Regions from separate parts of the Pseudoalteromonas sp. P1-30 genome, predicted to be linked through region 1. Evidence: predicted binding sites of a transcription regulator. Region 1 holds the regulator's gene; the other holds the start of a gene.

Region 1 (11,623 bases):
TTTCAGAAACCCAGCCCAATAAAGGCGGCATTGCCCCAGCCAAGCCACCAATTACAATGTTTTGCGGTGTGGCACGCTTTAAAAAAGAGGTATAAATAAAAGCATACCCAACTAATGCAAACAAAGTAAGTACGGCTGTTAGAGTGTTTGCCCAAAGCATTAGCATTATAAAACCAGCAACCCCTATCACGCCTGCAAAGCTTAGCGCATGGGTTTTACTAAGCCGGCCTTTGGCTACAGGGCGGTGGCGTGTACGCGCCATTTTTGTATCTATTTCGCTATCAACAACATGATTTATTACCGCCGCAGCGCCAGAGAGCAAACCAATGCCTAATAAACTAATAAATTGTACCGCAATGCCTCGCCCTACATCAGGCGCCAGTGCCAAGCCAACCCAAGCAGTAAGTACCAACATAGCCACTACTTTAAACTTGCTAATAGCTAAGTAATCTTGCAGTAAATTATAAGCACGCTGAATAAAAGGGTGTGCGCTAATAACCTGTAGTTCTTTTTTGTCGAGTGTGAGTGCCATAATTATTCCCCTTTAAGTGCGTGCTTTTAGGTAGTAACACAACCTAACCATAGTCAATAACAAGATAGCTGCCATTAAATTGTGCGCCAGCGCCACTCCAAGCGGAAAGTGCCAATGCACCACCGCAAGCCCCAAACTAATTTGGCAAAGTAGCGCAACAAGCACGCTGACAGTACAGTGTTTTATTTTTGCAGATTGCGCCTGACTGTATATACGCCACATAATTAGCGCCAACACAATACATGTAACTAGCGCCCAAATTCTGTGTAGTAGATGAATAGACATACGCGCCTGTTGCGATAGCACTCCGTACTCATAATTACTGTGCTCAAGCGGCAACTGAAACACACTACTGAGTGAAAATGGCTGCGCATAACTACATAGCGGTAGGCCATTACAGTGTGGCGCCGCATAATTTGCTGCAAGCCACCCACCTAATGCAATTTGAATAACCAACACAGCCAATGCAACTAAGCTCAATGAAAAATAGCCTTTAGCGCTACTATCTCCGCCCTCTATGGGTTTAGTAGTTAAACGTAGGTATAAAAGAGTGATTAGCGATAAAATACTAAATCCCCCCAGCAAATGCCCCATTACAATGAGCGGTTGTAAGTTCATAGTAACGGTCCACATACCCAGCGCAGCCTGAAATATAACTAACAATAATAAGGCTAGCGGTAACTTAACCGGCGTGTTTGAGTAATGGCGCTTTACAAAAGCCAATACAAATAGCGCTAAAATAAGCAACCCCAGCGCGCCTGCAAAGTAACGGTGGATCATTTCTTTCCACGCTTTGGCGGTTTCAAACATCATATCTGGATAACTTTGGGTAGCTAGTGCGATATCGGCTTCATGCTTTGGTACAGTTAAAAAGCCATAGCAACCGGGCCAATCTGGGCAACCAAGACCTGCGTCACTTAAACGTGTATAAGCACCTAGCCCTACCACCAACAGCGCAAGTAACCCCGTTGCAAGTACCCAGTTTTTATAATTTTTATACATAGGAATCTCCCATTAACAATGCCCTATTAATTAGCTTGAACGAGAATAGTTAAGTAGTTTTTTTAAATCTTTTAATAAACCTTTTTGCACTAAACGGTTTTCTTGTGGCTGCTCTTTAAACGGATACTCAAGCACCACTAACCCCATATGATCGATTAAATATAGGCTAGCGGGCTGCAAATTTTGTTGCGCGTTAAAGGTTTTCCAAGGAATGTTTTTAACTTTAGGCGCTCCCATTACAGCCATATCAACCTTGCCCTGATTTTTTCCTAAGGCGATATATAAGTTATTAAGCGCATTGAGCTGTTCATTGCACGAAGCGTTACATTTATTGGAGTAATTAAGCGCAATTGTCCATTGCTTAGGGTTATGTTGCTGCCAGTTTTCAAGCTTTACTTCGTGCTGTAAAAACTCGCCATTATTGGTAATGGCGCTTGGCAACCAGTCTAGCTTTAGCGCACCGTATGCAAGTATTAGCGGTACAGCGCAACATACAACAAACAAAACTAAGGGGTTATTTTTCATTGTTAGTCCTCTTTTTACTGGCAAAAATGGCCACCACTACACAGGCTAAGGCTATTAAAAACCATTGCACTGCATACGCTTGGTGCTTTTGCGGACTCATCACCACCGCTTTATAATGCGGTATAGCTAGCGCATCTCCTGCACCTTGACGATAAGCCATAAAATTAAATAACGATTGATTACTCTGCTCACTTAGCTTTTGTAAATCTATTGATTGGATTCGTTTTTGAAGGTCTTGTTTTGTCGCATTGGTTTGTAAGTTAAAGCTCGTTAAATTTCGCTCTTTTATCTGCGCTTTAAAGGTAATATTACGTTTAGGAAGTTGAATGTTAGGTAATTCGCTGCGTGAAATAGGCGCTTTTACCCACCCTAAATTAACGAGTAAAGCGCCACTTGCTTGGCTTGGCTTAAATAAAACCAATAAATCGTAACCGACTTGCCCTTGGTAAACTTGGTTATCTAAAAGCCAGTATTGCTGATTTATTATTTTTCCGACAAGCTCAACCACTACACCTGTTTTATTCCACTTTGAAGGCATTGCCTGTAATTGCTGCCAGCTCATTACGCCTTGGGTTTGCATGTTAGCTATAGCTGTTAGCTGTTGCTGCTTTTGCTCAGCCCTTGCTAATTGCCAATACCCTAAACGTACACATACCAGCACCACAGCTACCACAACGCAAAGTGCGATAAATGAGCTAAGCTTTTGTTTACGCCTTAAAATTAACTGCATAAAGGGTCAACCCAGTGATTATTAAAATTATTATTGTGCTGCTGTTACTATTTATACTTTTCAACTTGTTTAGAGCGCTATTTATTATGGTGACCGATAAATCTGGCGGTCGGCCTATGTCGCATTTTTTAGGCCGTCGCGTGCTGTTTTCTGTGGTGGTTTTGGTGATGGTGATAGCCGCTGTAAAACTTGGTTTTATAAAGGCTAATCACTCACCATTAGCCGTTACAACACATACACAAAAACAAATAAACACAGCCACACCACATCAACAAAATGCCAATACCAAGCCGCTGCTTGAAACGCAAAATGTTTATCTTTCGTAAAGTGGCCTTTTAAAATACGCACAAAAACAACAAACAAAATAATGGCGCCAAGGGTCACATGCATGCCATGAAAACCTGTCAGCAAAAAGAATGTATTCCCGTAAATGCCTGCATCTAGTGTTAAGTTTAAGTCGTTGTAGGCATAAATATATTCTTCTACCTGCAATGCTAAAAAGCACACACCCAATAAAATGGTTGCCCCTAGCATCACTTTTAGCGGTTTACGTTTATTGTTTTCAATGGCTACGTGAGCAAAATGCAAAGTAACCGAAGACGCTAATAAAATAAGCGTATTAATAAGGGGTAAGCCTTGCCACCCCATAGCTTGCGTGGTTTCACCTGCTGGTGTGGTTAGTAGTGGCCATACGGCCTCAAAGGTAGGCCAAAGCACCTCGTTGGTCATCGCATTATTCCCAGCGCCGCCAAGCCAAGGCACCGACAGTATGCGGGCGTAAAATAATGCGCCAAAAAAGGCCATAAAAAACATAACTTCAGAGAATATAAACCAGCTCATTCCTTGTCGAAATGAGCGGTCCATTTGCGCTGAATATAAGCCCTGATCAGACTCGCTAATTACATTTTTAAACCAGCTAAAAATCATATACAGCAGCACTGCAATGCCTGCATATAGCAAGTACACACCGCTGCCCCCTTCACTTTCTAAGTTCATGACTGTTAAAGCCGCACCCACTGCAATAAAAAATAACGCCACCGCGCCCACTATGGGCCAAGGACTTTGCTCGGGTACGTAGTAGTTTTCATAATCTTGATTCATGTTACTTGCTCCTAGTTTTACACTAGACATGCAGGCTAGTTATTACTTGCTACTAGCTGCTCACTAATATCAAATACGGTGTAAGATAAAGTTAGCTCTTCTACATCGCTCGGCAGTGCAGTATCAACATAAAACAGCAGCTTAAACTCAAGCTCTTCACCCGCTTTTAGGGGTTGTTGATCAAAGCAAAAGCACGCTATTTTATGTAAGTACTTGGCTGCCTTTCCGGGCGATACAGAAGGCACCGCTTGCATTACTTTATCAATATCACTGGTGTTTTTTGCGCTAAACATCACCTCACGCATGGCACCTGGTTTCACATCAACACTGTATTCTTTAGATTTAACAATAAACGGCGCACCACTTTGCGCATGGGTTGTAAAGCTCACACCTATTTCTCGATTTTGTGCAACCTGTGTACTTTGTTTAGCTTGCTCAAGTGATGGCTTGCCATTAAGCCCAGTTATGTCGCAAAACACGTCATATAAGGGCACTAAGGCAAATGCAAAAGCAAACATACCTATACAAATAAGAATTAGGCGCTTTAATAGCGGTGCATGTGTCATTATTTAATTTCCGGCGGCGTAGAAAAAGTATGATACGGCGCAGGAGAGTCCACTTCCCACTCTAAACCTTCAGCACCATCCCATACTTTTGCAGGGACTTTATCGCCCCCTCGGGCACATTTAATTACCACAGCCACAAAGAGTAACTGCGATAAACCAAAGGCAAACCCACCTATGCTTATGATTGCGTTAAAATCAGCAAATTGCAGGGCGTAATCGGGAATACGGCGCGGCATGCCTGCCAGCCCTACAAAATGCATAGGGAAAAACAATACATTTACGCTTACCAGCGATAACCAAAAATGCCACTTAGCCAAGGCAATGTTGTACATATTGCCCGTCCACTTAGGCAGCCAATAATAAGCCCCCGCCATAATCGAAAATATTGCCCCCGTAACTAACACGTAATGAAAGTGCGCCACCACAAAGTAAGTATCGTGATACTGAAAATCAGCAGGGGTTATAGCCAACATCAGCCCCGAAAAGCCCCCTAAGGTAAACAGCACAATAAAGGCAATACTAAATAGCATGGGCACTTCAAAACTTATTGACCCTCGCCACATAGTGGCTACCCAGTTAAATACTTTTACCCCTGTAGGCACCGATATCAGCATGGTCGCGTACATAAAAAATAGCTCGCCAGCAACGGGCATACCGGTCGTAAACATATGATGCGCCCACACTATAAAGCTCAGTAATGCAATAGAGGAGGTTGCGTAAACCATTGAGGCATAACCAAATAGTTTTTTACGTGAGAATGTAGGCACTATGGTCGAAATAATACCAAAGGCGGGTAAAATCATGATGTACACTTCGGGATGGCCAAAAAACCAAAATATGTGCTGAAACATCACCGGATCGCCGCCACCTGCCGCATCAAAAAAGCTGGTTCCAAAGTATTTATCGGTGAGCACCATAGTGACCGCTCCGGCCAGTACGGGCATAACAGCAATTAATAAAAATGCGGTTATTAGCCATGTCCAAACGAATAATGGTAGCTTCATCCATGTCATGCCTGGGGCACGTAAATTAACAATGGTCACAATAACGTTTATTGCGCCCATAATTGAGCTAATCCCCATAATGTGCACTGCAAACACAAACATTGCGGTGTTGTCGTTACTGTACGTTGTTGAAAGCGGCGCATAGAACGTCCAGCCAAATGCGGGGCCGCCTCCAGGCATTAATAACGAGGCCAATAAAATTAAAAAAGCGAAGGGTAAAATCCAAAAGCTCCAGTTGTTCATTCTGGGCAGTGCCATATCTGGCGCGCCAATCATAAGCGGTACCATCCAGTTAGCAAGTCCCGTAAAGGCTGGCATTACAGCACCAAACACCATAATTAAACCGTGTACTGTGGTCATTTGGTTAAAAAAGTGTGGGTCTACCAATTGTAATCCTGGCTGAAATAACTCAGCCCGAATAACCATGGCCATTGCACCGCCAATTAAAAACATAGTCAGCGAAAAAATTAAGTACATGCTGCCAATATCTTTATGGTTTGTTGTGTATAACCAACGTTTAAAACCTTTGGCTGGGTGATGGCCGTGGTGAGCGTCATTGGCGTTAGGTTGTTCTACTATGCTACTCATTAGTTCGCCTCCGCATCAAGTGCTGCCTGAATTTCACTAGGTTGGATGACATCACCCGTTTCATTACCCCACGCATTACGTTTATAGGTAATTACCGCTGCAAGTTGTTTAATTGAGAGCTGCTTTGCAAATGCCTGCATTGCAGTTCCTGGGCGGCCATGAATCACTACATCAATGTGATCTTTTATATCACCCAAAACAATGGGGCTGCCTTTTAGCGCAGGAAATACTCCCGGTAACCCCATACCAGTAGGTTGATGACACGCAGCGCAACTTGCCATATACACTTGCTCACCTAGTGTCATTAGCTCTTCTTTAGGAATTGTTGTCTCAAGCAATGCGGCATCAGCAAGTGCAGCTTTTTGCTTAGCTTGCTTAGCATCTGCAAGCCATGCGTTAAAGTCCTCTTGCGATTTAGCTTCAACCACCACGGGCATAAAACCATGATCTTTACCGCACAGCTCTGCACACTGTCCTCGGTAAATACCTTCTTCGTTAATGTTGGTCCACGTTTCGTTGATAAACCCCGGATTGGCATCTTTTTTAACGGCAAAATCGGGTACCCACCAAGAGTGAATAACATCATCAGAGGTCATTAAAAAACGCACCTTTTGATTAATTGGCAGTACTAAAGGTTTATCAACCTCAAGTAAGTAATTAGGGTTTTTATTAGCAAGGTTGGCTATTTCGTCTTGAGGGGTAGATAAAATAGAGTAAAACTCTACGTCTTCTCCCATATATTCATAATGCCATTTCCACTGTGACCCTGTAATTTTAATGGTTAAGTCGGCCTTACTGGCATCTTCCATCGCAATGAGGGTTTTAGTGGCAGGGATTGCCATGGCAATTAAAATAACAAACGGAATGGCAGTCCAAAGAATTTCTACTTTGGTACTTTCATGAAATTGGGCAGGAACTGCCCCTTTAGATTTACGGTGATGAATCAGTGCCCAAAACATTATTGCGAACACTATCACCCCAATCACACAACATATTAAAAATATGGTCATGTGTAGCTGATATACATTATTACTTATATCGGTTACGCCCTTGCGCATATTGTATTGGCTATTAGCCAGCACTTGCTGCGGGAACATAATCAACACAAGCCACAAGGTAGAGGTCAGTTTACCCATGTGACGGCTCCTTTGATGCTATTGCGAATGCAAAGCGAAGAGGCATACGGCTTAAACGCCAATTCGTTATTTTTATTTTTTAACCAATCTTATTTTTAATTGGTATCGCTAGGACAACAAAAGGTTTGTGTATATTGTGTGTTCTCATAACTAAAAAGCTGTGAGTTATTGTTAGTCCAGCACATTAATGATTAGCTAAAAAACGTACAACAAGCAAGTTTTAGTATAAAAAACAATCAAGTGATATTTTAAGATTGACTAAATGACGGCGTATTAAATTGTTATTTAACAGCCAAGACACGAGCAAAATTAAGGGATGTAACACGCCTAGGAAGATAAAAGTATGAGTGAAAAAAAGTTTACAGCCTAAATAATTTTAGGGCGCTTTGAGATGGTGGAAGGTTTGTTTCTAAAACAAAAATGCACACTAAAAAGTGCGCATTTATAGATATTACTTAAAAATAGTTAAAAATTACATCCAGTCGGCATTTCTTATTACGCCAACGGCTAACCCTTCAATATTAAAAGATTCGTTTTCAAGGTCTACCTCTATAGGCGTAAACTCTTCGTTTTCAGCGTGTAATAATACTTTTCGGCCTGCTTTTTCTAGGCGTTTTACGGTTACGTCTTCATCTACTCGTGCAACCACAACTTGGCCGTTTTCTGCAGTTTGAGTACGGTGTACGGCAAGTAAGTCACCATCCATAATACCTATATCTTTCATACTCATGCCGTTAACACGCAGTAAAAAGTCGGCGGCTGGTTTAAACATAAGTGGGTCTATTTTACAGTGACTCTCAACATGTTCTTGCGCCAAAATAGGCGAACCCGCTGCAACTCTACCAATTAATGGTAGCCCTAGTTGCTCTGGCTCTTCTTCTTCAACCAATTGAATACCACGGCTTGCGCCTGGTTTCATTTTAATAACACCTTTTTTGGCAAGCGCTTTTAAGTGCTCTTCTGCGGCATTGGCACTTTTAAAACCGAGTGTTTGCGCAATTTCGGCACGTGTAGGAGGCATACCAGTGTCTTTAATAAAAACTTTTATTAGTTCGAGTATTTGAGCTTGGCGTTTAGTTAATGGTCGCATACAACTGGTTTTCCATACAGTACATTTAACTGTGAGTATATACAGTTAAATAAAAATCGCAAATTTAAATTGTGCTTTAAAATAGCTAAATACACCGCACCTGGATAAATTTTAGGTAATTACAGACGTTCAGTATTTAAAATGCTATAAATTTGCTTTCAATATAAAGGAGTAATTATGAGTATTTGGCATCAACCCATTACATTAGAGCTTTGCAAACAGTTAGATGAGGGAATAAACGGCCAAGGCACGCTAATGAAAACTATGGGCATAGAAATAACCGAAATAGGAGATGATTACCTAGTGGCTACCATGCCTGCTATTCCTGAGCATCATAATCCTATTGGTATGGTACATGGTGGCGCAAATGTGGTACTTGCCGAAACCGTAGCAAGCTACGCCGCTAACTTTGTAGTGGACTTTACAAAATTTTATTGTGTTGGACAGGAAATTAGCGCCAGCCACTTAAAGGCCTCTCGAAATGGCACTTTAACCGCCGTTACTCGTGCATTTCATATTGGTAAGCGCAGTTCTGTATGGGAAATAAAAATAACCAATAGCCGCGGCGAGCTTTGCTGCGTATCAAAAATGACCGCAGCGGTTGTCGAGCGCAAATAATTAACTATGGCTACTTTTCGATAGGGTAAATCGTTATTTCCATACCAGCGCCAATTGCAGATATACGTAGTAGTGTATCTGCATGTAGAGCTTGGTTAAAACACTTAGGTGACGTGCCCGACTCAAAGCCTATATCAAACGTTCTGCGCGAACAGCTTAGCCACTGCTTAAGCGCATTACGTGAACACGACTCTATTAATTCACATAAGTGGTTGATTGCTTTGTCTGGCGTGGTTATATCACCTGAGGCTTCAATACGCGCCAATTGACGATATTCGTCTTTGTCATAATGCAAAACCATCGCGTTTTTCTTTAAGTCTGCCACCAGGGCGCTAATATCTTGTTTAGACTCAAGCTCTAGATCTACATTTAAAAATTGAATTTCCGACATTGTCTGCTTTTTACCCTCTTATAGTTTCATCGCAAACTTTAACGCAGTTTTACTTTTATACCAAATCAACTAAGCGCTAAACATGGCTTTATTCATAGAAAATACCTGTTTAAACGCCATTGGCACCTAATTTGCCTTATAAAACGGGTTAGGCTAGTTACGCTTAATTTTACCGTTTATGTATGAAAGTTATACACACACACTGTGTAATTAAACGCTTCAGGAGGACAATTATGGTAGGTCATGGCCCGCAAATTAAAAATGACGATCAGTACGATGCGCTTCGAGATGAAGGCATGAGCAAAAAAAAGCCGCGCGCATTGCTAATAGCAATACTCATAAAACTGCTGTCAAAGGCGGCAAAGCCTCAAAGTATGAGCTACGCACTAAAAAGCAGCTGTACAATAAAGCTAAAGAGCTCGGCATTAGCGGCCGCTCAAAAATGAGCAAACAAGGGCTAATAAATGCCTTACGTGAGCATTAAACACAGCCTCACTGATTTTTTACCGCTCCTTTTTATTATTTTTATAAAGTTAGAGTAAGCTTATGAATAACTGCGACAAAATGCCGCAGTAAAAGCATGGGCTGCTGTAATACACTAACGCTAAAAATAATAAGAAGCACAAAATGAAAAAACAACTATTTAAGCGCGCTCGAAAACTACATAAGTGGCTAGGCTATTTACTTGCCTTACAAATTTTAGCTTGGCTTTTAGGCGGCTTAGTAATGAGCGCGATACCACTTGAATACGTACACGGTAAGCACCTTGCTAAGCGCATACTTACAAACCCATTTACTCAAGCAGATTACCCCACATCACTCGATAATATTACTGCCCAAGTACCTAACCCCACGCAAATAGTGTTTGAGCACTTTTTAACGACCCCGCTTATTACTGTTATTAATACTGACGAGCAGCAAAGCTTTAATGGTTTAACGGGGCGCCCTTTTCAGCCACCCACCAAAATACAAATTACCGCTAATGCACAAGCGCATTTACTCATCGACGCTAAGCCAATTAGCACTACACTTTTAAAACAAGGCACTCGAGAGGTGGGATACAAAAAAAATGTGTGGCAAGTACAATTTAACGACACCTTTAATACTACGCTGTATTTAAACGCAATTAACGGCAAAGTTATCACCGTTCGCAGCACATTATGGCGCATATTCGACTTTTTTTGGATGCTACACATAATGGATTACGACGAGCGTGAAGATTTTAACAACCCGCTTCTCATCAGTTTTGCAGCCACCAGCGTACTATTTTGTTTATGCGGTATTATTTTATTAATACAAAACGTTAGGCTAAAAAAACTTACACGTGTTGGTCAATCAAAATAGGGTTGCCGTCTGGGTCGGTAATAATAAAACTTTTATCACCCACAGGTTCAACCTGGATATGAGCGTTTTGAAAATATTCGCTAAGCGCATCAACATCCTTAAACTCTGTAACGGTTTGTGCGTTTTGATCCCAGCCAGGATTGAAGGTCAGCATGTTTTTATCAAACATACCCGAGAACAAGCCAATTAAATGCTCACCGTTTTTCATCACTAGCCAGTTTTGCTCTATCTCACCTGCAAACTCGCTAAAGCCCAACTTTTCGTAAAACGCTTTTGAGGCTCTAATATCTTTAACTGTTAAACTTATTGAAAAAGCACCTAGCATAGTCATCTCCTCGCTATTTTTTATATCAGTATAGAGTGTACTAAGCATTGCGGATTAAAATTTGTTCAGGCTTTATCTTTTAGCAGCAAAACTTTAGACTAGCGCCTCCTGTAGTTCACGTATGTGATGGATATGCTTAAATTTATTTTGGCCTTTGTGGCTTGTTGTATTTGTTTTTCTGCATCGAGTGAAGAATTTACCCGTTTTTCAACGGCTAAAAGGCACTTAATTAAAACCCTACCCGAAAACGCCAAAAGCCTTTACTGCGGCTGCGACATTAAAAAACAAGGTAAAAAGCTAATCCCCGACCCTAGCAACTGTGGTTATATTCCACGTAATACGTTAACTTCCTCTGGCAAGGTTAATGTACGTGCACTGCGTATAGAGTGGGAGCATATAGTGCCGGCGTGGGAATTTGGTCACCAGCTACAATGCTGGCAAAACGGTGGTCGTAAAAACTGTCGCAAGGTCAGTGCTAAATTTAGAAAAATGGAAGCCGATATAAACAATTTAGCCCCCGCAATTGGCGAAATTAACGCAGATCGCTCTAACTATCGCTTTGGTATGCTTAGCGAAAACGCTACCCAATATGGCCGCTGCCAAGTAAAGGTTAATTTTAAACAACGCGTTGTAGAGCCTCCTTTTTATGCCCGTAAGCGCATTGCCGACAC
Region 2 (11,623 bases), on a different contig from region 1:
ATCTGCAAACTACAAAGTTAATGACGATGTAAACTGGTACAGCCGTGTAGCAAACACGTTCCGCGCGCCTAGCTTACAAGGTCGTATTCTATTTGGTGATGACGTAACAACGGCTGAATCAGAAACCGTTACTTCATTCGAAACCGGTATTAAATCAGACGTGCTAGACGGCCAAGGTCGTGTAAATGCAACGGTATTTTACTACACAATGGATGACCAACAGCTTACTGCTGTAGGTGGTGGTGCTAACTTTAACCGCCTAGTTAACGCTGATAAAACAACAGGCTACGGTTTTGAGCTAGATACAGAATGGGTATTAAGCGATGAGTTTAATGCAACATTTAACTTAAGCTACAACAAGACTGAAATTAAAGATGATGAGTTAGCTGTAGCGGTATGTGCTCAATGTATCGTGAATGACCCTATTAACGATGCAGGTTTAGCCGTACTAGATGGCAACAGCTTACCGCATGCGCCAGAGTGGATCTCTAACTTTACCCTTCGTTATACGAAAGAACTTGAAGATGGTAATTTCTTCGCATTAGGTGATATTTCTTACCGTAGCGAAATTAACATGTTCCTATACGATTCAGTAGAATTTGAAGGTAAAGCATTAACAGAAGTAGGTTTACGTGCAGGCTACGAGTGGGCTGAAGGTGACTACGAGTACCAAGTATCTGCATTTGTTCGTAACTTATTTGATGAGCAACAAGCAATTGGTGCGGTAGACTTCAATAACAATACGGGTATTGTTAATGAAGAGCGCTACATTGGTGCTGAATTTAAAGTTAACTTCTTCTAAAGATAACCTTAAATTTTATTAATTTTTAAAAGCCTGCCTCGTGCAGGCTTTTATGTTTTTATAAAGCTGGTAAAGTAGCGTTAATTAACTTTGATGAGATAGAAAAATGGCTGGATTTTGGAACTACCGTGTAATTTTTTGTGAAGCAACGAAAGATGAAGCAGCGCAATACCAAATACACGAAGTAGAATATAACTTAAATGGCAAAGTAACTAATTGGTCAGAAACAGGCGCAGCACCTTTTGGTACAACGCTAGATGAGTTAGCAGCTGATGCCGATCGTTTAAAAACGGCGCTAGAAAAACCAGTACTTAAGGTTGTGCGCAAAGCCCGAGGCTACGAGCTGGTTGATGTTGAAACCGGTGAGGAAGCATTTGCTGAGCCACCTGCTGGCTTAACAGCATAATATTATAAAGGCGCCTAGGCGCCTTTTTTAACGTCAAAATTTAAGGAATGAGGATGAGCTTAAACGCAGTATTGTTTGATATGGATGGCACGCTAGTTGACTCTGAAAGCATGCACTTTGAGTGCTGGAGCCAGCTGCTTGCACCCTACAATGTAAGTTATAACGAAGTGGAGTTTTGTCAGCGCTTTTCAGGGCGCCCAACGTTAGAAGCAGCAATTGATATTAAAAATGAGCATAATTTAGCCGTCAGTGCACAGTTTTTAGCAGATGAAAAATATCGATTATTTGGTGAATACGTAAAAACTAATTTACCGCCTGTTATGCCTTTTACTAAGCAAACCTTACACGCTGTTAAAAACAGTGGGCTAAAAATGGCGTTAGTTACCGGCAGTGCTCGTAGCGAAGCTATGCCTATTTTAAAAGGGCTAGGTTTTTATGAGTTATTTGATACTGTAGTGACAAAAGACGATGTAACAAATCCAAAGCCAGCAGGCGATCCTTATCTTTTAGCGCTTGAACACATACATGTAGCCCCAGAGCATGCAATTGCTGTTGAAGACACCTTTACGGGCGTTTGTGCTGCAACTAATGCACAGGTTAGAGTCGTTGCGATTGCAAATCATCATACAATTGACCATGACTTTAGTAAGGCGACGTACAAAATGGCTGACCTAGGTGAGTTTTGGCAGTGGGTCGAATCTCAACTATAGTTATAGCCTTATTTTATTTGCAGGGATGCAGTAATGGCTCAGCTAAAGTACTTACTTTTCATTGTCATCTTTATTGGCTCATCGCTTGTTTTTGCGGCGCAGCCTCAGGTGTTATTGGCAAAAGTGTATGATGAATCTAAACATGGCAATATTAGTGAATACCTCGTCAGTGAAAAATTTGATGGTGTAAGAGCAATATGGACGGGCGATAAATTTATTACCCGTAAAGGAAATGCGATTAACGCCCCGAATTGGTTTACGGCGCCATTACCAAATGTTTGGTTAGATGGGGAGCTGTGGATAGCGCGCACTCAATTTTCTTTGGTCAGTGGGATTGTAAGAACTAAACGCCCCAGTAATTCAGATTGGCACGCTATACGCTATCAAATATTTGATATGCCAGACTCAACCCTTCCTTTTAGTGCGCGTTATAAAAACTACCAAGCCTTGGTAAAACAAATCAATAAGCAGCATATAACTGCAGTTAAGCAACACCGCTTTACTAGCACAGCCCAATTAACAGCGTACTTTGAAGATTTAACTAAGCAAGGGGCTGAAGGGGTGATGCTGCATTTAGCCAATGCTAAACATAAAAGCGGGCGCAGTAATACATTATTAAAGTTAAAGCCCTATCTTGATGCTGAAGCGGTTGTGATTGCACATTTACCGGGTAAAGGAAAATACACCGGTATGTTAGGTGCATTAAAAGTAAAAACACCTCATGGGCAAATATTTAAAATAGGCACGGGCTTTAGTAATAAACAGCGCCAAACACCTCCGGCTATAGGCAGCACGGTAACGTATCGGTACCACGGGTTAACAAAGCATGGCTTACCACGTTTTGCGAGCTTTTTAAGGGTGAGGGAGGGTCATTAGCGTTTATAATTTTGGCAAAGTATGCTAAATTGCGCGGCCTTTTTCTAATGTATGGTGAAGTATGTTTGTAGGTTTTGATTACGGTAGTTCTAATTGTGCTATGGGTGTTATGGAGCAAGAGGAAGTACAGTTAGTGCCACTTGAGCAAGGAAAACATTATTTACCTTCTACTCTTTATACACACCACAGCGCATTAGTTGTCGACTTTGTGGCAAAGCATGTAAAAGGCACAGCCCACGAGCATGACTTTTTAACGAAGCGCCAAGCTTTATTAAATACACTCCCGCGTATTAAGTCAGATCTTGATTTACAACCTACAGATGAAACGCTTTTTATTGGCCGTGAAGCCATTAGTGAATATGTGCAGTTTCCTGAAGAAGGCTACTTTGTAAAATCACCTAAATCGTTTTTTGGTGCCACAGGCTTAAAGCAAGGGCAAATCAATTTTTTTGAAGATATTGCTACCGCAATGATTTTAAAAATAAAGCAACGCGCAGAGCTTTCACTTAAAACCCCACTTACGCAAACGGTTATTGGTCGTCCAGTTAACTTTCAGGCCGTTGGCGGTGAGCAGTCAAATCAGCAAGCTGTAGGTATTTTAGAGCGCGCAGCTAAGCGTGCGGGCTTTAAAGATGTGGAGTTTTTATACGAACCGCTTGCAGCAGGGATTGATTACGAAAGTAGTTTAGTGGAAGACCAAAAAGTGCTGGTTATTGATATTGGTGGTGGTACCAGCGATTGCTCGTTTGTACAAATGGGGCCAAGTTTTAGAGGTAACAGTGAGCGCGATAATGACTTTTTAGCCCACAGCGGTAAGCGAGTTGGCGGGAATGACTTAGATATAGCGCTTAGTTTTCATGGTTTAATGCCATTGCTTGGTTTAGGCAGTACCTTTAAATCGGGCCTACCTTTACCAAACCAACCTTTTTGGCAAGCCTGTAAAATTAATGATGTAAATTTACAAAGTCAGTTTTATAGTGAAAGCCACTATCGAGAACTCACTGCCCAATTACGCGATGTCAGTGCACCTGCGCTTTTCAAACGCTTAATTCATTTACAGCAAAATAAACAGGGCCATCAGTTAGTACAGCAAGGTGAGGCGGCTAAAATAGCGCTTTCATCGGCAGATGCTTTTGATTGCGATCTTCGCTTTTTAGATAATGACCTTAGTAAAAACCTATCGGTAAGCGATTTAGCGGTTGCAGTAGAAAGTAGCATTAGCCAAATAGTAACGTTAGCAAAACAAGCAATTACCGATGCAGGAACCACCCCAGACGTTATTTATTTAACAGGGGGGAGTGCGCAGTCACCACTTATTAAAGCGGCGTTAAGTGAGCATTTAGGTGATATTAAAATGCTTAATGGCGATCACTTTGGTAGTGTAACGGCTGGCCTAACAAAATGGGCCAGCATGCTTTATAAGTAGCTTAAAAGGCTTTAAAGACTAATTTGTCGGGTTGCGAGGTATTTTTCGTAATCTGGCAAAGTACGTTCAAGCTCAGTGTCCATTAAGGGCGAGCTTAATAACATGTCGGCGCTGACTTCATTACAGGCCACAGGAATATTCCAAACAGCAGCTAAACGCAGTAATGCTTTAACATCAGGGTCGTGTGGTTGCGATGCCAACGGATCCCAAAAAAACACCAATACATGAATTTCGTGCTCGGCAATTTTAGCTCCTAGCTGTTGATCGCCCCCCATAGGACCACTTAATAGCTGAATAACCTCTAGCCCGGTGGTTTTTTCGATTAAATGGCCTGTGGTGCCAGTACCGTATAAGGTGTGTCTGCTTAAGGCTTCTTTGTGTTTTTCGCACCATAATTTAAGCGCGGCTTTTTTACCATCATGCGCAACTAAGGCAATATTTTTATTAGCGGGTAGCGATTGTTTTTTTTGTTCCATGCTGCATCTTATTTTGTTGAGTAACCAAGGCTTTGGTTAAGTAATACCAATTTAGTGTAATTAGTATAATAAATTAATGGCCAGTGCAATAAATACCATGCCGGTCACTCGGTCTATCCAAAGTTGGCTATGTGGGTATTTTTTGAAAAATTGCGCTATTTTGTCGCCAAAGTAAATATACGTACAGTCAATTGGGAAAGCAAAAATGGGGTAGAGCAGGCCAAAAAATGCTAATTGAAACGTTGCCGATGATAAGCTTGGGTCTACAAATTGAGGGATAAAAGCAATAAAAAACAACGCGACTTTAGGGTTTAATACCTCGGTCATCATGGCTTGAAACATGACATTTGGCTTTTTACTGGTGCTTACATGGGGCTTATCATCACTAGCGCAATCCACGGTATTTTGCTGCGAAAAAGTGCTTTTAATCATCACAAACCCTAAATAGCACAAATACGCCGCGCCTAAGTACTGTACTGCGCTATAAGCGGTGGGCGAGGCTTTTAACACTGCGCTTAATCCAATAACAGCAAAAAATGTGTGTATTACTCCACCTAAAGCAAAGCCAAATGCGCTTTGCATACCTGCCGCTCTGCCATTGGCAAATGTTTGCGCCATTAAAAATGCGTTTGATGGCCCAGGGGCCACCGCCATTAAAAAGCTCGCCAGTAAAAATGATGCTAAAAAATCAGGGTTGATCATGTATTAACCGGGTGCAATGTATGGGCTTTTTTACTCATTAAAATTAACCAAAGTGGCGCCAGTAACAATAAATGAAAAGCAATTAGCCAAGGTGTGCTAAGGCCTAAATATTGCGTTAAAAACACAAGCACACTAGCGCCACTCATTTGCATAGCACCAATTAAGGCAGAGGCTGTACCGGCTTGTTTTGGAAAGCGCGATAACGCCATACCAGCCGCAGAGCCTAAGCTTAGGGCAAAACCAAGTGCAGCAATTAAAATAGGTAGCATAAGCGCAATGGCCGATTCTATATGGCTAAGTGCAATCATTAATATGCCAGAGGCCACCAATACTGTAACTCCAACGCGCAGGGCTTTTTGGCTATTACGTTTAATATAAATGGGCGTAATAAAGCTGGCTACAATACTTAGTACGGCATTGAGCGTAAACCAAAAAGTAAAGTCGGCAACGGTGCCCCCTAAGTGCGTAATTATCCACCCAGGTGCCAAGGTGACATACACAAGAATTGCCGACATGGCGACCATACACAGTAAGCTATTAAATAAAAATATCGGTGTTTTTAATATTGGCACAAACCGGCGTAAGTCCAATATATGCCCTTGGTAGTGACTATCAGCAGGGCGGGTTTCTCTAAATAAGGTGAGCGTAATGACCAGGCCCGCTAACGCAAACAAAGTTAAAAACATAAAGTTCATGCGCCAGCCAAATTGCACGGTAAGCCAAGCACCTAAAATAGGCGCAAGCGCAGGAATAAAACACACAATTCCATTTAAATAGGTAATCATTTGCCCGCTGCGTTCGCTGCCGTATTTATCACGTACAATAGCAAAAGCAACCACAAACGTAGCACATGCACCTAACCCTTGCAGAGCGCGTGCAAACATTAATACAACAAAAGAGGGCGCCATGTAGGCAAGCAAGGCAGAGCCTGCATACAAGCTAACACCTACAACCGCTACCGGCTTTCGGCCAAACTTATCAGCAAGCGGCCCTGCAATTAATTGCCCTAAACCCACAGTAAGCATAAAAATAGCCACTGTTTGCTGAACCTGTTGTTCGGTTACGTTAAATTGCGTGGCAATAGTTGGAAAAGCGGGAAGATAAATATCAATTGCCATAGGGCAAAATATTACGAGTAACGCTAAGATGAGTAATAAAATTAAGTTAGGTTTAGCGGGCTGTGTTTGCATTAGGTCTCCTTTTGCTGGCTATTTTAGGTGCCCGCATATAAAAAAGAAAGGGCTTATGAGTGAGCCACGCTTTATTGTGATAAATATTTCATGACATTAGGATTAACAGCGCGGTGAATTGCGCTTTTTTTAACTGGTCTGATGTGTTAGTTTGGATTTATAAACACAAAATGGGAAATAACAATGAGTAATAAATCAGCCCTTTTAAAAACCTGGCTTAAATTTAAACGCTTACCTTTTGGCAATTGGTTGTTTAGCAAAGCGGTATGCATAAAAGCCCCGTATTTTGGCTCAATGAAACCTTACGTGCTCGATTTAAGAGAAGGGCACTGTAGCGCTGTCGTAAAAAACCGTCGTAGTGTGCATAACCATATTGGGACTATTCATGCTATTGCACAATGTAACTTAGCTGAGCTGTGTGCTGGTGTAATGGTAGATGCCACCGTGCCTTATAAAACGCATCGCTGGATCCCAAAAGGAATGACGGTACACTATTTAGCAAAGGTTGATACCGATGTAACTGCTATTGCAGAAATCGACTTGCCTCGCCAATGGGTAGATAAAGAAGATTTAGTGGTGCCAGTTAAGCTTTACAATACCCGCAATGAACTGGTGTTCACTGCAGATATTACGATGTACATAACCGAGAAAAAGTAATGAGCGCTTAATTAGATTTGGCTTTATCAGCGGCTTGCTTATTAACAAACGACAAGTCGCTATCAGCATCATCAAGCAAAGTTTTTACTTCTTTAGCCGGCTTTAAATCTTCGCTAATAAGTTCCGGTTCTTCTTTTTCAAAGCGCTGTTTTAAGCTGCCTTCAATAATGGCTCCCGCATCAATACTTAGTGTATCGTGAAAAACATCGCCATGTACGTGAGCACTGCTTTGAATATTCACTTCACTTGCGTTTAGTGAGCCAATAATTTTGCCTTTTACAATTACACTTTTAGCTTCAACCACACCTTCAACAATGCCGGTAGAGCCAATTACCAAGTGCTCTGCCTTTATATCGCCATCAATTCGGCCATCTAGCTGCACTTCGCCCTGGCTTGTAAGTGTGCCAGTTAAGCGCACATCTTCAGAAATAATAGAAGGGGTATGATTTACTCTTTTTAACGTAGTTTGACTACTAGGTTGCTTTTTTTTACCGAACACGAGAAAGCGCCTTTGTTATTTTTAGAGGATTGACATGTTTGCCATCGAGTAACACTTCATAGTGTAAGTGGGTGCTGGTACTTCTGCCAGTACTGCCCATTAATCCAATTACCTCATTTTTAGCAATTGTTTGGCCTTTTTTCACTTTAATTTTATTTAAGTGGCCAAAACGGGTGACCAAGCCATTTTTGTGCTCTAGCTCGATAAAGTTACCATAGCCGCCATTTTTACCAGCGCGCAAAACACGTGCATCAGCAGGGGCAAAAATTTCGGTTTTATGCCAGCCGGCTAAATCAACACCTTTGTGAAAAGCGCGGCGGTTGTTCATCGGATCTTTACGTAACCCAAAGTTGCTCGAAATATAGTATTTAGCCGCAGGCAAGGGCAGTGAGTTAGGCAGCTCTGTTAAAAAGTTTTCAAGGTTGTTAAGTAATAATAGCTTATCAACAATGGCTAAAAACTGCCCTGGTATTTTAGTTTCGTCAAATACATCTAACGGGCCACCTTGCGCACTGGTTTGTGCGCCCAGTGCTAAATGTTGTTCAAGGGCTGATTCTAAGCCTGCGCCTTTTAACATCGCTAAAATTGCATCATGGCGTTTATTAATTTGCGCATCAATAAGCGCAAAATTGTGCTCGTAGTATTTATTTAAGCGCTCGTAACGTGCGGCAAAAGTGATTGGCGTTAGAAGGCTGGCATGTTTGTCTTTCGGCTCTTCATCTACAAGTGGTTCATGAAACTCGCCTTTGTCTTGATTAACAGGCGACTCAAGTTGTTCTTCTAGTTTTATTGTTTCTTTACTAATAGATGCGGGGAGGGATTCAATCATACCTTGCAAAAGTGCTTGCTTTTGCTCTAGTACAGCAAGTTGTTCTAATTGCTTAGCGTGCAGTGCTTTTTGTTCTTGGACCTGTTTTTGCCACGCTTGTTGTTTGTCAATTTGGCTTTGTTCTATGTTGGTAATTTTATTTGTTTGGCTATAAACACGAAAACTAGAAATACCGACCCAAGTAATAGTGCCTAAAATAAGCAGTACTGTAAAAAGCTGAAACCAAGGCGCCAAAACAACATGCTTAACTTCGCCATTTTGACGAATAAGCAACTGACGGGCTGGGAAAAATTTTTGGTAAAAAGACTTAATAAATACTGACATGGCACATAAACACTCGCTATTAACCGGATTAATGTATCAATTTCAGTCTAAAAAGCCAGAAAAAATTTGTAACTGTTCAAAAATTAATAAAAAAGGGCTGCTATTTAGTAGCAGCCCTTTATTTAAAATAGTCACAAATTAGCTAGCTTGTTGCTCATCGTTATCTTTTATTGATGCTATGTTGTCGGCTTTTTTAGCTTTAGCTTTAGCTGTACTTTTTGTTGTGGGCTCTTTTGCGCCTTTTAACACCGCCATAAAGTCATCTTTACTCTTTGCAATTTCAAGCGCAAGCGATTCAACCTGTTGCTCGCTCAGTGGCACATCTACTTTTTCCAGCATTACTTCAAGCGATTCTGCTATATCGAGCATTTTGTCATAGGCATCCGCTTCTTTTTTAGTAGTAAACGTCATTCGCTCAACTCCGTTTCGTTCTACAACATATTTAACAACAACAGCCATGATCTCTCCTGCTTGATTGCGTGGTAATGTGGTTACTGACCCGTAGGTCACTGTTTTTATATACAGTAAGTGTTTGTGTGTAAAATTGCAAGTATTCGGTGCATTTTTAGCTTGTCATCAATTTGACAAAAAAGCGTAACTTTACTTTAGTTAAGCAATCACTTGTTGTACCAGCTGCATTTTAGGTTTTCGGATTTAGGTGATTATGCACTGGAAATAATATAAGTGATGCGCGTTGCTCCTTATTTAACATTATTTCCTCAAATAAAAATTAAGTACATATTTAAAGCCAAATTAGCCGTTTAACTATAACGCTTTGGTATAAACAAAAATAAGGAATAACAAATGAAAAATCTATTAACGCTACTTATTATTAGCTTTTTAAGCTTTAGCGCGTTTACCCACGCTAACCCTGTTGAAGATAAGCCTATGGTTGAAATGCCGCAAGCGCCGGTTATTAATATTAATAGTGCCGATTCAGAAATGCTGGCCAAGTTACCTGGTATTGGTAAGAAAAAAGCGCAGGCTATTGTTGATTACAGGGTTGAAAATGGCGAATTTGACCAGCTGAGCGATTTAGCTAACGTAAAAGGAATAGGTAAAAAGCTTGTAGCTAAACTAGAAGGAAAAGTGTCTTTATAATAGGCAGGGCGCTAAGCGCCCTGTGAATACTGCTCAAGTGCTTTGGCTAAATATTTTTTAGCGAAGTTTATTTCAATCGGGGTGGTTAAAAGCGGGTAAAACAGGCCACCTAAAATTAAAAAGGGAATGAGTTCCCACCCTTTAAAAACAGTAAATAACAAAAACAATGGGCTGAGCAATATCAGCTTTACTATTCTTAATAACACTCTATCGGTAGCAGGTAGCATACTTAGCGCAATAGCAACAACGGCTTGTCGTTGCCTCACTTTAAGGTGCTTTAGTTCAGGCAGCTGACTGGTAAAAAACGTAAACATATTAAATAGTCTTTTTAGTAAGTAAGCGAGTGGTAACAATTACAAAAAGCGTGATAGTAAATAACGCAAATAGTATTTCCATCCATGCTGGCATACTTAATCCCGCAAATTGCCAATCGATATTACCGCAATCCCCTGTGGCTTGAAAAAAGCTTGGGATCCATTCATGCAATGGCATAAATGAAGGAAAGTTTGGCTCAAACTCACAGCTAAATGCAAAGGGATCGGTGGTTGTTTGCATTTCAATGTGCTCACGTGCAATAAAGTAACCCCACACACTTGATACACCCCACACTAAATAAGCGATAGCGCGTACTAATTTACTTTGTGGTTTAGTTGCGCCAATAATGCCTGCCCCTAATAAGCCTAATACCGCAGTTCGCTGGTAAATACACATAATGCATGGAGCAAGTCCCATCTGGTATTGAAAAAACAGTGCGGTGACTTCTAATAAAAATACAATGCCTGTAAATAGTAGCCATGGAGTACGTTGAGTAGGGAGTTGTGCTAGCCAGTTCATAAAAAATCCGCATTGAAATAAGACGTTGAATTATGTACTAGGATAAAGTAACGAGCAACAAAAAGGGTAAAAAAGCTACCGAAGTGGCTTTTTTTAAGATGAAATTAATAAGCGGTTATGGCCAATCCTATTTAGGGAAAGGTTAAGCTTTTTTGCTAAGTAAACATGTAATATAAGATTGGTTTGCTAAAAAGGCTTGATTAAACGTTACAGTTAACAGGCTCTGCTGTATGCAATATTTTGAATGTACTTGCTGCCGCACACGGGAATTATTGTAGTAATGCAATGGTGAAGCAAAAACAGCAATAGTATTAATGTACCTACTATGAATAGGGTTAATTTATTTAGCGAATTAGGCCTAATTTAAGCATGTTGAATTTTATTATTTACTATTGCGAAATTTTCAGCGGTTGGTTGGCACTTATATCAACGAGTTTACTTGTTAGTTATATTTCATCTGGTACAATCTGTCAGTTATTCGTATAAAACGATGAGTTGTGATTAATTCGAGTGGGAATTGAATGAGAATTTTTAAAGCTAAAAGCCCAGCAGGATTTGCTGAAGAGTATATAGTTGAATCTATCTGGAACGGCGATTTCCCTCCAGGTTCAATTCTACCTGCAGAGCGTGAGCTTTCTGAGTTAATTGGTGTAACCAGAACAACCTTACGTGAAGTACTGCAACGTTTAGCACGTGATGGCTGGCTAACTATTCAGCACGGCAAGCCAACCAGAGTGAATAACTTTTGGGAAACATCGGGTTTAAACATACTCGAAACGCTGGCGCGCTTA

Evidence for each region. The regulator LexA, encoded in region 1, represses DNA repair genes until DNA is damaged. The targets are predictions, from matches to a motif close to TACTGTATNNNNATACAGTA.
Region 2: a site for LexA is predicted at 9,405-9,424, ahead of AN395_RS03675 (YebG family protein). Genes of this name have one in related genera too.

The regions. Positions count from the first base shown of each region.
Region 1 is NZ_LKBC01000009.1:31,493-43,115, reverse strand. It holds gene cyoE (heme o synthase) at 1-532, opposite strand, end outside; gene AN395_RS13670 (heme A synthase) at 545-1,534, opposite strand; gene AN395_RS13665 (hypothetical protein) at 1,565-2,059, opposite strand; gene AN395_RS13660 (SURF1 family protein) at 2,049-2,789, opposite strand; gene AN395_RS19800 (DUF2909 domain-containing protein) at 2,804-3,115, shown strand; gene AN395_RS13655 (cytochrome c oxidase subunit 3) at 3,015-3,890, opposite strand; gene AN395_RS13650 (cytochrome c oxidase assembly protein) at 3,926-4,456, opposite strand; gene ctaD (cytochrome c oxidase subunit I) at 4,456-6,048, opposite strand; gene coxB (cytochrome c oxidase subunit II) at 6,048-7,184, opposite strand; gene lexA (transcriptional repressor LexA) at 7,657-8,274, opposite strand; gene AN395_RS13630 (PaaI family thioesterase) at 8,452-8,892, shown strand; gene AN395_RS13625 (hypothetical protein) at 8,903-9,283, opposite strand; gene AN395_RS13620 (Rho termination factor) at 9,517-9,729, shown strand; gene AN395_RS19795 (hypothetical protein) at 9,708-9,767, shown strand; gene AN395_RS13615 (hypothetical protein) at 9,911-10,627, shown strand; gene AN395_RS13610 (VOC family protein) at 10,602-10,952, opposite strand; gene AN395_RS13605 (endonuclease) at 11,079-11,623, shown strand, end outside.
Region 2 is NZ_LKBC01000002.1:35,754-47,376, forward strand. It holds gene AN395_RS03620 (TonB-dependent receptor) at 1-802, shown strand, start outside; gene AN395_RS03625 (hypothetical protein) at 909-1,208, shown strand; gene AN395_RS03630 (HAD family phosphatase) at 1,262-1,918, shown strand; gene AN395_RS03635 (DNA ligase) at 1,952-2,794, shown strand; gene yegD (molecular chaperone) at 2,856-4,220, shown strand; gene AN395_RS03645 (methylglyoxal synthase) at 4,232-4,696, opposite strand; gene AN395_RS03650 (LysE family translocator) at 4,757-5,398, opposite strand; gene AN395_RS03655 (multidrug effflux MFS transporter) at 5,395-6,588, opposite strand; gene AN395_RS03660 (hotdog fold domain-containing protein) at 6,772-7,245, shown strand; gene AN395_RS03665 (polymer-forming cytoskeletal protein) at 7,253-7,744, opposite strand; gene AN395_RS03670 (M23 family metallopeptidase) at 7,734-8,897, opposite strand; gene AN395_RS03675 (YebG family protein) at 9,036-9,356, opposite strand; gene AN395_RS03680 (ComEA family DNA-binding protein) at 9,702-9,998, shown strand; gene AN395_RS03685 (DUF6170 family protein) at 10,010-10,312, opposite strand; gene dsbB (disulfide bond formation protein DsbB) at 10,314-10,832, opposite strand; gene fadR (fatty acid metabolism transcriptional regulator FadR) at 11,354-11,623, shown strand, end outside.